DNA from 3 places in the Paenibacillus mucilaginosus 3016 genome. Region 1 is predicted to be linked to each of the others. Evidence: a T-box and tRNA genes for the amino acid it is inferred to sense, from the RefSeq annotation. Region 1 holds a T-box; the other regions hold tRNA genes.

What was found. A T-box is a leader RNA that pairs with one kind of tRNA and senses whether it is charged. The one in region 1 lies ahead of tyrS (tyrosine--tRNA ligase), so its partner is inferred to be a tRNA-Tyr.
Region 2: it has a tRNA-Tyr gene. The T-box ahead of tyrS (tyrosine--tRNA ligase) is inferred to sense a tRNA for this amino acid. The anticodon was not compared.
Region 3: it has a tRNA-Tyr gene. The T-box ahead of tyrS (tyrosine--tRNA ligase) is inferred to sense a tRNA for this amino acid. The anticodon was not compared.

Annotation. Positions count from the first base shown of each region.
Region 1 covers NC_016935.1:6,313,253-6,317,853, forward strand. The annotation lists gene PM3016_RS25870 (TVP38/TMEM64 family protein) at 1-109, opposite strand, end outside; gene rpsD (30S ribosomal protein S4) at 439-1,038, shown strand; gene tyrS (tyrosine--tRNA ligase) at 1,253-2,512, opposite strand; T-box leader at 2,574-2,863, opposite strand; partial or broken gene PM3016_RS25885 (transglycosylase domain-containing protein) at 3,076-4,601, shown strand, end outside.
Region 2 covers NC_016935.1:1,598,114-1,602,714, reverse strand. The annotation lists gene PM3016_RS07210 (sensor histidine kinase) at 1-386, opposite strand, end outside; tRNA gene PM3016_RS07200 (tRNA-Pro) at 839-912, opposite strand; tRNA gene PM3016_RS07195 (tRNA-Arg) at 918-991, opposite strand; tRNA gene PM3016_RS07190 (tRNA-Cys) at 1,002-1,072, opposite strand; tRNA gene PM3016_RS07185 (tRNA-Gly) at 1,087-1,161, opposite strand; tRNA gene PM3016_RS07180 (tRNA-Leu) at 1,167-1,253, opposite strand; tRNA gene PM3016_RS07175 (tRNA-Leu) at 1,267-1,352, opposite strand; tRNA gene PM3016_RS07170 (tRNA-Lys) at 1,370-1,442, opposite strand; tRNA gene PM3016_RS07165 (tRNA-Gln) at 1,451-1,525, opposite strand; tRNA gene PM3016_RS07160 (tRNA-His) at 1,539-1,614, opposite strand; tRNA gene PM3016_RS07155 (tRNA-Asp) at 1,649-1,725, opposite strand; tRNA gene PM3016_RS07150 (tRNA-Met) at 1,738-1,814, opposite strand; tRNA gene PM3016_RS07145 (tRNA-Val) at 1,836-1,911, opposite strand; tRNA gene PM3016_RS07140 (tRNA-Asn) at 1,916-1,991, opposite strand; tRNA gene PM3016_RS07135 (tRNA-Tyr) at 2,010-2,094, opposite strand; tRNA gene PM3016_RS07130 (tRNA-Thr) at 2,105-2,180, opposite strand; tRNA gene PM3016_RS07125 (tRNA-Val) at 2,186-2,261, opposite strand; tRNA gene PM3016_RS07120 (tRNA-Glu) at 2,270-2,341, opposite strand; tRNA gene PM3016_RS07115 (tRNA-Ala) at 2,359-2,434, opposite strand; tRNA gene PM3016_RS07110 (tRNA-Ile) at 2,454-2,530, opposite strand; rRNA gene rrf (5S ribosomal RNA) at 2,574-2,690, opposite strand; rRNA gene PM3016_RS07100 (23S ribosomal RNA) at 2,787-4,601, opposite strand, start outside.
Region 3 covers NC_016935.1:258,626-263,226, forward strand. The annotation lists rRNA gene PM3016_RS01160 (23S ribosomal RNA) at 1-1,321, shown strand, start outside; rRNA gene rrf (5S ribosomal RNA) at 1,419-1,535, shown strand; tRNA gene PM3016_RS01170 (tRNA-Ile) at 1,591-1,667, shown strand; tRNA gene PM3016_RS01175 (tRNA-Ala) at 1,687-1,762, shown strand; tRNA gene PM3016_RS01180 (tRNA-Glu) at 1,779-1,850, shown strand; tRNA gene PM3016_RS01185 (tRNA-Tyr) at 1,860-1,944, shown strand; tRNA gene PM3016_RS01190 (tRNA-Asn) at 1,965-2,040, shown strand; tRNA gene PM3016_RS01195 (tRNA-Val) at 2,044-2,119, shown strand; tRNA gene PM3016_RS01200 (tRNA-Asp) at 2,139-2,215, shown strand; tRNA gene PM3016_RS01205 (tRNA-Phe) at 2,236-2,308, shown strand; tRNA gene PM3016_RS01210 (tRNA-Lys) at 2,324-2,396, shown strand; tRNA gene PM3016_RS01215 (tRNA-Leu) at 2,407-2,493, shown strand; tRNA gene PM3016_RS01220 (tRNA-Gly) at 2,497-2,571, shown strand; tRNA gene PM3016_RS01225 (tRNA-Cys) at 2,584-2,655, shown strand; tRNA gene PM3016_RS01230 (tRNA-Arg) at 2,671-2,744, shown strand; tRNA gene PM3016_RS01235 (tRNA-Pro) at 2,750-2,823, shown strand; tRNA gene PM3016_RS01240 (tRNA-Ala) at 2,982-3,057, shown strand; tRNA gene PM3016_RS01245 (tRNA-Thr) at 3,062-3,134, shown strand; tRNA gene PM3016_RS01250 (tRNA-Ser) at 3,140-3,229, shown strand; tRNA gene PM3016_RS01255 (tRNA-Ser) at 3,249-3,336, shown strand; tRNA gene PM3016_RS01260 (tRNA-Val) at 3,354-3,429, shown strand; tRNA gene PM3016_RS01265 (tRNA-Thr) at 3,435-3,509, shown strand; tRNA gene PM3016_RS01270 (tRNA-Ser) at 3,549-3,637, shown strand; tRNA gene PM3016_RS01275 (tRNA-Leu) at 3,679-3,761, shown strand; gene glcT (glucose PTS transporter transcription antiterminator GlcT) at 4,045-4,601, shown strand, end outside.

The DNA.
Region 1 (4,601 bases):
CGAACGGCACGATCGTTTGAAGCAGAATGAGCAGCGCCCCGAACACCTGTCCGATGAGGCCCAGGGAGCGCAGTGTGTCCGACAGATGCTGTATATCCCACTCACCCATGCAGCGTCCCCCTCTCCCTCCCTTATTGTACCAAAAATATGCGGTCTTCTCGACTCTGCGGAAGGCGTGTCCCCTCCACTTCCCTTTCGCTCAATTTGCCGCTTCCTTTACTTGACACGCACCTACTCTATCTTATAGAATTAGAAGTCGAGAATGAGTACTGATCCGCTCAAGTGCGGACTGACTTATTTATGGTGGAAGTCGGTGTCACCCTCTATAGGTTTTGTTGCTGTCGGGACCGCGGCTGGGTTCTTCCCGTACAGATGCGCAAAATCGGGCACAAGCTTCACCCGAATCCTAACTTTACTTATAAAGGAGCCCACCATACAATGTCACGTTACACAGGTCCTAAATTCAAACTCTCCCGCCGCCTCGGTATTTCCCTGAGCGGTACCGGCAAAGAACTCAAGCGTCCGTTCCCTCCAGGTCAGCACGGCCCAGGGCAGCGCAAGAAAATGTCCGGCTACGGCGTACAGCTGCAGGAGAAGCAAAAGCTTCGTCACATGTACGGTCTGAACGAGAAGCAGTTCCGCAACCTGTTCGACAAGGCTGCGAAAATGCAAGGGATCTCCGGTGAGAACTTCATGTTCCTGCTCGAGAGCCGTCTTGACAACCTCGTATACCGTCTGGGTCTCTCCAACTCCCGTGCAGGCGCACGTCAGCTGGTTTCCCACGGTCACGTAACGGTGAACGGCAAGAAAGTCGACATCGCGTCCTACCTGGTTTCCACTGGCGACGTAATCGGTCTTCGCGAGAAGAGCCGCAACCTGTCCGCAGTGAAGGAAGCTCTCGCGAACCGCAACTACCTGCCGGCTTACCTCGAGTTCAACGAAGCTGCAGTTGAAGGCAAGTACGTTCGTCTTCCTGAGCGTTCCGAGCTCGCACAAGAGATCGACGAAAAGCAAATCGTCGAGTTCTACAGCCGTTAATCTTCGGCTCACCGAAACAAGCTGCCCGCTTATGCCGGCAGCTTGTTTTTTTGTTGGGGCGCCGCTGGGGTGCCGGGCCGGGATATCCGGACATTTTCTTGCGCTGCCCTGGGCCGTGGTTTCTCCAGCCATAAAAAAGGCAAGCAGCCCGCTCCGCCGGAAATGTCCGGAGAAGCGGGCTGCTTGGCATGATGCCGGGGAGGTTCATCCCCGATTATTGGAACTTCACCAGGTAGTAGTTGCGCTTGCCCCGGCGGATGACGAGGAAGCGGCCTTCGAGGCCGTCGGCGGAACGGACAACCTTATCGAGCTCCGTCGTCTTGACGCCGTTGATCGAGACGGCGCCGCTCTCCACATCCTGGCGTGCCTGCCGCTTCGAAGGGACCGCCTTCACCTGCACGAGCAGGTCCAGCAGCGCGATCTCCGCGCCGGCTTCGAGCTCGGTGGAAGGCACATCGCTGAACGCCTGTTCGATCTCGCTGCCGGAAAGGGAGCCCACATCCCCGCTGAAGAGGACGGTGGAGATGCGGATGGCGCTCTCGGCCGCCTCGGCGCCGTGAACGAGCGTCGTCATCTCTTTGGCAAGCACCCGCTGTGCTTCCCGCTTCTCCGGCGCTTCCTTCACCTGACGCTCCAGCTCGCCGATCTCATCCGGAGACAGGAACGTGAAGTACTTCAGGAACTTCACGACATCATTGTCGTCCGTGTTGATCCAGAACTGGTAGAACTGGTAAGGCGTCGTCTTCTCCGCATTCAGCCACACGGCGCCGCCTTCCGTTTTGCCGAACTTCGAGCCGTCGCTCTTCGTTACCAGAGGCACCGTCAAGCCGAAGGCCTGATTGCCGTTCGTCTTCCCGATGAGCTCCAGCCCCGCCGTGATGTTGCCCCATTGGTCGGAGCCGCCGATCTGCAGGGTGCAGCCCCGCTTCTCATTGAGCTGCTGGAAGTCGTACGCCTGCAGGATCATGTAGCTGAACTCGGTGAAGGAGATCCCCTTCTCGAGACGCGAATCCACGGAGTCCTTGGCGAGCATGTAGTTCACGGTGAAGTTCTTGCCTACGTCACGGAGGAAGCCGATGACATTCAGCTCCGACAGCCAGTCGTAGTTGTTCGCCGTCTGTGCCGGGTTCTTCTGCGCTTCGAAGTCCAGGAACTGCGAAAGCTGGTTTCTCAGCTTCTGCGTCCACTCCTCAACGACTTCCTTCGGGTTCAGCGTACGCTCGGCCGCCTTGCCGCTAGGGTCGCCGATGAGGCCCGTGCCCCCGCCTACCAGCGCTACCGGAATATGGCCGGCCTGCTGGAAGCGGCGAAGCACCAGCAGCGGAAGCAGATGTCCGATATGCAGGGAATCCGCCGTCGGGTCGAAGCCCGCGTAGAGCACCACCGGCTCCTCCGCCAGCTTTTTGGCCAGTCCCTCCCGGTCCGTCACCTGGTTGATCAATCCGCGGAATTCCAAATCGCTCAAAATATCCATTGCCATTACTGCGTCATCCTCTCTATCTTGATAAAAATACAAAAAAAAGCCTTCTCCTCCACAAAGGGACGAGAAGGCTCAGCTCGCGGTACCACCCTAATTAAAGCCCTCCTCCCGGCTGCACAGGGGTCTCCCTGACAGGTCCGGCGGCGGACTTTCACTTCATCATGGATAACGGGCGGTCGGCCCGATCGGAAGCTACGCAAGGGACCCGTGCCATGGCCGGTTCTCCCTCTTCCCCTCCGCTGCTCCGGACGGTAATTCGGATGTCAGGTCAACTGCCGGCTCGCACCACCCGCCGGCTCTCTGAAAGCTGGGTCCCACTCCTACTGAATCCTTCACTGCATTTGGCTTATGGAATTATTAAAACCAGTTATACCACAGGCCCAAAAGACTTGTCAAACCCCGCCGGCGTGTGCAAATTCCCCCGGTTCCCCGCATTATCCCTGAGGGCTTCATCACCGAACCGTCACCGAAGAAGGAGCGGAATCCCATGCCGAACCTTGACGCTTTGTGCTATAATTGTTAAGGAATGTTTGGGCCAGGCAGGAGGAAGCCGTTTCATGGAACTGGATCAAGAGAAAGTAACAGAGAAGCAAACCAAGGAAGCGAAGAAACCCCGCAGTTATAAACGTGCCTTTTTTACCGCAGGAAAAGTGACGCTGAGCGGCATCAAGTGGCTCTTCATCCTCGGGCTGGTCGCCTGCTTTCTGGGAGGAGGCGCCGCCTTCGGCTACGTGACCTCCCTCGTCAAGGACGATCCCGTGCGGAGCAAGGAATCGATGCTGAAGGAAATGCAGGACGACGCGCTGACCGGCTTCGTCTACTTCCGGGACGATTCGGTTGTCGGGCAGCTGAGGACCGAGGAAGACCGGCGGATGGTCGCGCTGAACGACATTCCCCAGCATGTGCTCGACGCCGTCTTTGCCATCGAGGACAAGAACTTCTACGAGCATAACGGTGTCGACCTGAAGGGCACGGCCCGGGCCGTCGTCCAGAAGCTCCTCAAGGAAGACGTGCAGACGGGCGGCAGTACGATTACCCAGCAGCTCGCCCGCCGGGTGTTCCTCACCCTCAGCCGGGACGACAGCCGCAAAGCGAAGGAAATTCTGCTCGCCATGCGGATGGAGCGCCTGATGTCGAAGGACGAGATTCTGCTCGCCTATCTCAACAAGATTCCGTACGGCAACGGCTCGTCCGGCTACAATGTGTACGGGATCAAAGCAGCCGCCAAGGGCATCTTCAACATCGACGACCTGTCGAAGCTCAACCTCGCCCAGGCCGCCTATCTGGCCGGTCTGCCGCAGCAGCCGAGCAACTACTCCGCGTTCACCTCGAAGGGGGAAGTCGACGGGGCGGCCTTCAAACGGGCCGTGCAGCGCCAGCAGCTGGTGCTCCGCCGGATGCTCGAGGAAGGCAAGATCACCGACGCGCAGTACCAGGAGGCGCTGCAGTTCGACCTGAAGAGCACGCTCGCCGAGAAAGTCAAACGGGCCTACACCGAGTACCCTTACCTCATGATCGAGGTGGAGCGGGAGGCGGCCAAGGCGCTGCTCAAGGCGGAGAATCCGAAGCTGGATCCGAAGGAAAGTCCGGAGGAGTACGCCGAGGCGCTGAAGAGCATGCAGACGAAGCTCAGCCGGGGCGGCTACCATGTGTACACCACCATCGACAAGGATATTTACAGCTCGATGCGTGCGATCGCCGCCGACGAGAAGAATTTTACGCCGGAGGACAAGGTCAAGGGCATGGAGCAGATCGGTGCGGTGCTCATGGACAGCAAGACGAGCGCCATTCTCGGCATGATCGAGGGCCGCGACTTCTGGAAGGAGCAGCTCAATCATGCGACGCAGGCTTACCGTCAGCCAGGCTCTACGATGAAGCCGATCGCGGCATACATACCTGCCATGGAGGCAGGCACGATTCAACCGGCCTCGGTTATCGACGATGTGCCGATTATCCTGAAGGACGGCAGCAGAGGCTACCATATCCCGGAGAACTGGGATGACGGGTACCATGGCCTGATCACCGTCCGCCGGGCCTTCAACCAGTCTTACAACATCCCGGCCATCAAACTGTTCCTGAATGA
Region 2 (4,601 bases), 4.0 Mb from region 1:
GAGCACACCATTTCTTGAATATACTCAATCCGCCTGATGATAACAGCCAGGAACGGAATAGGATTAGGAATTTCCGGCTCCACCTTGCTCTCCAGCACATCGAACACGGCCGCCCTCCAATAGGCAGTGCTTCGGAAGATGTGATGCAGCGGCAGCCCCCGGTCAACCAGGTTACGCGACCATAGAGGCACTCTCTCGTTCAACTCATGCGTTTCGACAGGAATGTGAAGATCGACCGTAAAGTCGAAATAATATTCCGCCTGTCTCCGCAGCTCCTCTGAACCGTAAAAATCGGGGAATGCTTCAGTCAACAGCGAATACCAGCGTGTAATGATCTCATCCCTGCTGCTTTTGATCACTTGCAGTTCCTTGTCAAATTCCGCCATACTGCCTCCACCCTGCGTCAATTATACTGACAGACGCTGCTGTCTCATCACCTATTATCCTATTACTATTAAAATATCATATTCTATTTGCCGAACAAAGCCTGTATTCGAAAATACTCCAAAATCGTCGGATACTGGAAAAAAAATTCATGGACATGCCGCAGCAGGTTTGACTCCTCCCAGCCCTTCCCCCCATTCGCATGCTGCCATTTCACCAACGCGCACATCTCCCAGAGCGCGTAAAGCCGCATGGCGATGCTGGACCACCCGTATTCAGCGGCCATACTGCGCCGCTGTCCTTCATGGTACACACCGCGGCTTATCCCGAGCCATTTCTTTGTTGTCATTCATAAGCATAGGCGCCGGCCATTGGTTCACCCATCCCTTTGGGCCAAGAGGGAGTGTAAAACAAAAAGAGCCCATTCGCATGGACTCTTTCTTGTACTTCATTATCGGGATGACACGATTTGAACATGCGACCCCCTGGTCCCAAACCAGGTGCTCTACCAAGCTGAGCTACATCCCGTCAAGCGTTCCCTGAGAGATTCGAACTCCCGACCTTTTGATTCGTAGTCAAACGCTCTATCCAGCTGAGCTAAGGGAACATAAAGGCTAAGGCACCACCCAGATTCGAACTGGGGATAAAGCTTTTGCAGAGCTCTGCCTTACCACTTGGCTATGGCGCCTTATTAAGTAAAAATGGAGCGGAAGACGGGAATCGAACCCGCGACCCTCGCCTTGGCAAGGCGATGCTCTACCGCTGAGCCACTTCCGCAAAGATGGTGCGGTCGAGAGGACTCGAACCTCCACGGCTGTTACACCACTAGAACCTGAATCTAGCGCGTCTGCCAATTCCGCCACGACCGCATATAAAATTAGATGGTGCGGTTGAGAGGACTCGAACCTCCACGAGCTTACGCCCACTACCCCCTCAAGATAGCGTGTCTGCCATTCCACCACAACCGCATATAAAGTTAAAAAAGTGAGCCATGTAGGACTCGAACCTACGACACCCTGATTAAAAGTCAGGTGCTCTACCGACTGAGCTAATGGCTCATACCAAATGGCTGGGGATCTAGGATTCGAACCTAGGCATGACGGAGTCAAAGTCCGTTGCCTTACCGCTTGGCTAATCCCCAATAGGTTAAAAAATGGGGCGGTCGAAGGGAATTGAACCCTCGAATGCCGGATCCACAAACCGGTGCGTTAACCACTTCGCCACGACCGCCAAAAATTAAAACCGAACCGATGTAAAAGAAGAATGGCGGAGCCGACGGGATTCGAACCCGCGGTCTCCTGCGTGACAGGCAGGCATGTTAGGCCTCTACACCACGGCTCCACACAAAGAAATTGGTTGCGGGGGCAGGATTTGAACCTGCGGCCTTCGGGTTATGAGCCCGACGAGCTACCGGGCTGCTCCACCCCGCGTCAGTGATAAAGAACTATTTATGGTGGAGGCTGACGGGATCGAACCGCCGACCCTCTGCTTGTAAGGCAGATGCTCTCCCAGCTGAGCTAAGCCTCCATAATGGCTCCCCGAACAGGACTCGAACCTGTGACAACTCGATTAACAGTCGAGTGCTCTACCAACTGAGCTATCAGGGAATACTACAGAAAAGAAAGTGGTGGAGGCTGATGGATTCGAACCACCGAACTCGATGAGAGCAGATTTACAGTCTGCCGTGTTTAGCCACTTCACTAAGCCTCCGAAAAAACTATGGTGCCGCCGAGAGGACTTGAACCCCCAACCTACTGATTACAAGTCAGTTGCTCTACCAATTGAGCTACAGCGGCATAAGTGGTGGAGGCTGACGGGATCGAACCGCCGACCCTCTGCTTGTAAGGCAGATGCTCTCCCAGCTGAGCTAAGCCTCCATGGGAACTGACCCGTAGGGGATTCGAACCCCTGTTACCTCCGTGAAAGGGAGGTGTCTTAACCCCTTGACCAACGGGCCATACTAGATAAAGATCATGGTGGAGCCAAGCGGGATCGAACCGCTGACCTCCTGCTTGCAAGGCAGGCGCTCTCCCAGCTGAGCTATGGCCCCATGCGATTATAAAGTTATATGGTGGGCCCTAGTGGACTCGAACCACCGACCTCACCCTTATCAGGGGTGCGCTCTAACCAGCTGAGCTAAGGGCCCTTATGAAGTCTCATTGATACCTTTTCCCCACTTAAACGGGACCGCTTGGCGACGTTCTACTCTCCCAGGACCCTGCGGTCCAAGTACCATCGACGCTGGAAGGCTTAACGTTCGTGTTCGGGATGGGTACGCGTGGTTCCCTTCCGCCATCATCACCAAACGGTTGTTCAAGGCTTGTACCTTGAAAACTGGAAACGAAACTGCTAGCTGAAAACCTAACATCTATATTACTGCCACCGCTTCCTTGCAGAAGCTTGTGGATAAGCCCTCGACCGATTAGTATTCGTCAGCTCCACGCGTTGCCGCGCTTCCACCCCGAACCTATCAACCTCGTCGTCTACAAGGGGTCTTACATACTGGGAAATCTCATCTTGAGGGGGGCTTCACGCTTAGATGCTTTCAGCGCTTATCCCGTCCGTACTTGGCTATCCAGCCGTGCTCCTGGCGGAACAACTGGTACACCAGCGGTACGTCCATCCCGGTCCTCTCGTACTAAGGACAGCTCCTCTCAAATTTCCTGCGCCCGCGACAGATAGGGACCGAACTGTCTCACGACGTTCTGAACCCAGCTCGCGTACCGCTTTAATGGGCGAACAGCCCAACCCTTGGGACCTACTTCAGCCCCAGGATGCGATGAGCCGACATCGAGGTGCCAAACCTCCCCGTCGATGTGGACTCTTGGGGGAGATAAGCCTGTTATCCCCAGGGTAGCTTTTATCCGTTGAGCGATGGCCCTTCCATTCGGTACCACCGGATCACTAAGCCCGACTTTCGTCCCTGCTCGACCTGTTTGTCTCGCAGTCAAGCTCCCTTATGCCTTTGCACTCTTCGAATGATTTCCAACCATTCTGAGGGAACCTTGGGGCGCCTCCGTTACGCTTTAGGAGGCGACCGCCCCAGTCAAACTGCCCACCTGACACTGTCCCCGTACCGGATCACGGTACCAGGTTAGAACTCCGATACGATCAGGGTGGTATCCCAACGGCGCCTCCACCCAAGCTGGCGCTCAGGCTTCTCAGGCTCCCACCTATCCTGTACAGATCGTACCAAAGTCCAATATCAAGCTGCAGTAAAGCTCCATGGGGTCTTTCCGTCTTGTCGCGGGTAACCTGCATCTTCACAGGTATTAAAATTTCACCGGATCTCTCGTCGAGACAGCGCCCAAGTCGTTACGCCATTCGTGCGGGTCAGAATTTACCTGACAAGGAATTTCGCTACCTTAGGACCGTTATAGTTACGGCCGCCGTTTACTGGGGCTTCGGTTCACAGCTTCGGATTGCTCCTAACCGCTCCCCTTAACCTTCCAGCACCGGGCAGGCGTCAGCCCGTATACTTCGCCTTGCGGCTTCGCACAGACCTGTGTTTTTGCTAAACAGTCGCTTGGGCCTTTTCACTGCGGCCCCCTCGGGCTATTCACCCTACCGAGGCACCCCTTCTCCCGAAGTTACGGGGTCATTTTGCCGAGTTCCTTAACGAGAGTTCTTCCGCGCGCCTTAGCATGCTCTGCTCGCCTACCTGTGTCGGTTTGCGGTACGGGCACCTTCTCCCTGGCTAGAGGCTTTTCTTGGCAGCCTGAACTCATGACCTTCGGTACTTAAATTTCCCTCCCCATCACAGCTTAGCCTTACGATGTGCGGATTTGCCTACACATCAGCCTTACTGCTTGGACGAGCATCCATCAGCTCGCGTCACTATCCTTCTGCGTCACCCCATTGCTCATAACGGTTCACGGTGGTACAGGAATTTCAACCTGTTGTCCTTCGACTACGCCTTTCGGCCTCGCCTTAGGTCCCGACTTACCCTGAGCGGACGAGCCTTCCTCAGGAACCCTTAGGCTTTCGGCGGATCAGATTCTCACTGATCTTTTCGTTACTCATACCGGCATTCTCACTTGTATGCAGTCCAGCTGTCCTCACGATCAACCTTCAACCCGCATACAACGCTCCCCTACTGCCCGGGTGCAAACAAGTTTGCACCTTGGACTCATAGCTTCGGTGGTGTGTTTAGCCCCGTTACATTTTCGGCGCAGAGTCACTCGACCAGTGAGCTATTACGCACTCTTTCAATGGTG
Region 3 (4,601 bases), 2.7 Mb from region 1:
TTCAGGCTGCCAAGAAAAGCCTCTAGCCAGGGAGAAGGTGCCCGTACCGCAAACCGACACAGGTAGGCGAGCAGAGCATGCTAAGGCGCGCGGAAGAACTCTCGTTAAGGAACTCGGCAAAATGACCCCGTAACTTCGGGAGAAGGGGTGCCTCGGTAGGGTGAATAGCCCGAGGGGGCCGCAGTGAAAAGGCCCAAGCGACTGTTTAGCAAAAACACAGGTCTGTGCGAAGCCGCAAGGCGAAGTATACGGGCTGACGCCTGCCCGGTGCTGGAAGGTTAAGGGGAGCGGTTAGGAGCAATCCGAAGCTGTGAACCGAAGCCCCAGTAAACGGCGGCCGTAACTATAACGGTCCTAAGGTAGCGAAATTCCTTGTCAGGTAAATTCTGACCCGCACGAATGGCGTAACGACTTGGGCGCTGTCTCGACGAGAGATCCGGTGAAATTTTAATACCTGTGAAGATGCAGGTTACCCGCGACAAGACGGAAAGACCCCATGGAGCTTTACTGCAGCTTGATATTGGACTTTGGTACGATCTGTACAGGATAGGTGGGAGCCTGAGAAGCCTGAGCGCCAGCTTGGGTGGAGGCGCCGTTGGGATACCACCCTGATCGTATCGGAGTTCTAACCTGGTACCGTGATCCGGTACGGGGACAGTGTCAGGTGGGCAGTTTGACTGGGGCGGTCGCCTCCTAAAGCGTAACGGAGGCGCCCCAAGGTTCCCTCAGAATGGTTGGAAATCATTCGAAGAGTGCAAAGGCATAAGGGAGCTTGACTGCGAGACAAACAGGTCGAGCAGGGACGAAAGTCGGGCTTAGTGATCCGGTGGTACCGAATGGAAGGGCCATCGCTCAACGGATAAAAGCTACCCTGGGGATAACAGGCTTATCTCCCCCAAGAGTCCACATCGACGGGGAGGTTTGGCACCTCGATGTCGGCTCATCGCATCCTGGGGCTGAAGTAGGTCCCAAGGGTTGGGCTGTTCGCCCATTAAAGCGGTACGCGAGCTGGGTTCAGAACGTCGTGAGACAGTTCGGTCCCTATCTGTCGCGGGCGCAGGAAATTTGAGAGGAGCTGTCCTTAGTACGAGAGGACCGGGATGGACGTACCGCTGGTGTACCAGTTGTTCCGCCAGGAGCACGGCTGGATAGCCAAGTACGGACGGGATAAGCGCTGAAAGCATCTAAGCGTGAAGCCCCCCTCAAGATGAGATTTCCCAGTATGTAAGACCCCTTGTAGACGACGAGGTTGATAGGTTCGGGGTGGAAGCGCGGCAACGCGTGGAGCTGACGAATACTAATCGGTCGAGGGCTTATCCACAAGCTTCCGTAAGGAAGCGGCGGCAGTAATATAGATGTTAGATCTTTAGCTAGCAGTTTTCGTTTCCAGTTTTCAAGGTGCAAGCCTTGAACAACCGTTTGGTGATGATGGCGGAAGGGAACCACGCGTACCCATCCCGAACACGAACGTTAAGCCTTCCAGCGTCGATGGTACTTGGACCGCAGGGTCCTGGGAGAGTAGAACGTCGCCAAGCAGCAGCCCCTGTAAGCCCGCCTATGGGTGGGCTTTTTCATGCGGCTATTTCATAAGGGCCCTTAGCTCAGCTGGTTAGAGCGCACCCCTGATAAGGGTGAGGTCGGTGGTTCGAGTCCACTAGGGCCCACCATATAACTTTATAATCGCATGGGGCCATAGCTCAGCTGGGAGAGCGCCTGCCTTGCAAGCAGGAGGTCAGCGGTTCGATCCCGCTTGGCTCCACCATGATTTTATCTAGTATGGCCCGTTGGTCAAGGGGTTAAGACACCTCCCTTTCACGGAGGTAACAGGGGTTCGAATCCCCTACGGGTCATGTTATCCTGGAGGCTTAGTGAAGTGGCTAAACACGGCAGACTGTAAATCTGCTCTCATCGAGTTCGGTGGTTCGAATCCATCAGCCTCCACCACTTCTTTTCAGTAATCTTATTCCCTGATAGCTCAGTTGGTAGAGCACTCGACTGTTAATCGAGTTGTCACAGGTTCGAGTCCTGTTCGGGGAGCCATATGGAGGCTTAGCTCAGCTGGGAGAGCATCTGCCTTACAAGCAGAGGGTCGGCGGTTCGATCCCGTCAGCCTCCACCATATCGTTTTACTTTGGCTTGGAGCCGTGGTGTAGAGGCCTAACATGCCTGCCTGTCACGCAGGAGACCGCGGGTTCGAATCCCGTCGGCTCCGCCATTTTTAATCTCTTGAAGTAAGGCTCGGTAGCTCAGTTGGTAGAGCAGAGGACTGAAAATCCTCGTGTCGGCGGTTCGATTCCGTCCCGAGCCACTTTCTTTTCCCCAAGAGCCATTAGCTCAGTTGGTAGAGCACCTGACTTTTAATCAGGGTGTCGTAGGTTCGAGTCCTACATGGCTCACTTTTTTTATGCGGTCGTGGCGGAATTGGCAGACGCGCTAGATTCAGGTTCTAGTGGTGTAACAGCCGTGGAGGTTCGAGTCCTCTCGACCGCACCACCTGCGGAAGTGGCTCAGCGGTAGAGCATCGCCTTGCCAAGGCGAGGGTCGCGGGTTCGATTCCCGTCTTCCGCTCCAATTATAAAATTCGGCGCTGTAGCCAAGTGGTAAGGCAGGGCTCTGCAAAAGCCTTATCCCCGTGTTCGACTCCGGGCAGCGCCTTTTTTATAGATCTGTGTTCCCTTAGCTCAGCTGGATAGAGCGTTTGACTACGAATCAAAAGGTCGGGAGTTCGAATCTCTCAGGGAACGCTTGACGGGATGTAGCTCAGCTTGGTAGAGCACCTGGTTTGGGACCAGGGGGTCGCATGTTCAAATCGTGTCATCCCGATAAAAGCAAGGAGCCCAGGCGCGGGCTCTTTTGCTTATGAAATTGATGGATGTTTCCGTTTCTCAGGGTAACGCTTCCAAGGCTTCAGTTGCCATCTGAGGAAAGAGCTTTGGGTTTCTTTTTCGGAGAAAGTTGATGTATAATAAGTTCTGTAGCACGGGGCCATAGCTCAGCTGGGAGAGCGCCTGCCTTGCAAGCAGGAGGTCAGCGGTTCGATCCCGCTTGGCTCCACCAATATGCTTCCATAGCTCAGTAGGTAGAGTGCATCCATGGTAAGGATGAGGTCACCGGTTCGATCCCGGTTGGAAGCTTTTGTGGAGAGGTGTCCGAGTGGTCGAAGGAGCACGACTCGAAATCGTGTAGGCGTGTGAGCGTCTCGTGGGTTCGAATCCCACCCTCTCTGCCAGATTTCTGTTTAGATGCATGGAGAGATACCCAAGTGGCTCAAGGGGACCCTCTGCTAAGGGGTTAGACTGCGCAAGTGGTGCGAGGGTTCGAATCCCTCTCTCTCCGGTTTCTTATAATAATACGATCGCTTAGCTCAGCTGGGAGAGCATTACCTTGACAGGGTAAGGGTCGGCGGTTCGATCCCGTCAGCGATCACCAAACATGCCGTCGTAGCTCAGCGGTAGAGCAACGCACTCGTAATGCGTAGGTCGGAGGTTCGATTCCTCTCGACGGCACCAGACCAGTACCGGGTCCGATCCCTGTGGCGGGGATCCTATGGAGAGGTGTCCGAGCTGGCCGAAGGAGCACGATTGGAAATCGTGTAGGCGTCACAAGCGTCTCGAGGGTTCGAATCCCTCTCTCTCCGTTGGCAGCATCCAAGCCCGCGGCCGTTGGCCGCGTAACCGAGCGGTTGTGGTGGAATGGCAGACACGCTATCTTGAGGGGGTAGTGGGCTTACGCCCGTGGAGGTTCGAGTCCTCTCAACCGCATACAAGTAACGACAACATGGCTGCATTACGCAATACGCAGCCCAGAAAGAAGAGCCCGAGCGGCTCTTTTTTTCGTATCCCGGGTTTTTGCGTAACGTCCCTGCATTATCGTGGGGGAGCATAGTTGGTCGCCGAATAGATGCATGGACGAGGGGCATGTGGACTGCAAGGATTTCAAGGAAGTGTGGCATGCTGGGGTTACTTTGGAAGCAGGAAGAACTCCTTGTACAACCCCGGCTTTTTTGGTATCCTTAGCGAATTAGGGAGTTTGAGAGGTGCTGGCGTGGAAAGCCTTCAGGTACGCAAAGTATTGAACAACAACGTCATCATCGCGGTCCACCCGGAGTACGGAGAGACGGTGGTGATCGGTAAAGGCATCGGGTTCAGCCGGAAGCAGGGGGATGCCATCGCCCTGGACAGCATTGAGAAGATGTTCATCCTCACCAATGAGAAGGCGAAGGAGCAGTATAAGCTCCTGATGCATCAAGTGGATGAGAAGCTGATTGAAGTCATGAACGACGTTATTTTCTATATATCGCAGCACGCCGGGGCGCCGCTCAATGAGCAGATTCACATTGCGCTTACGGACCATATTGCCTTCGCGATCAAGCGGTACAGGCAGCACATTCCGATCCACAATCCGTTTCAGTATGAGACCCGGGAGCTCTACCCGCGGGAATACCTGCTCGCCCAGCACGTCATTGATGAGATCAACCGGCGTCTTGGAGTTCAGCTTCCGGAAGACGAAGTGGGATTTGTGGCGCTTCATATTTACAGCGCTATCACAAACCGTCATGTCGTAGAGGTCAAGGAGCATTCGAGACTGGTCACCGATCTCAT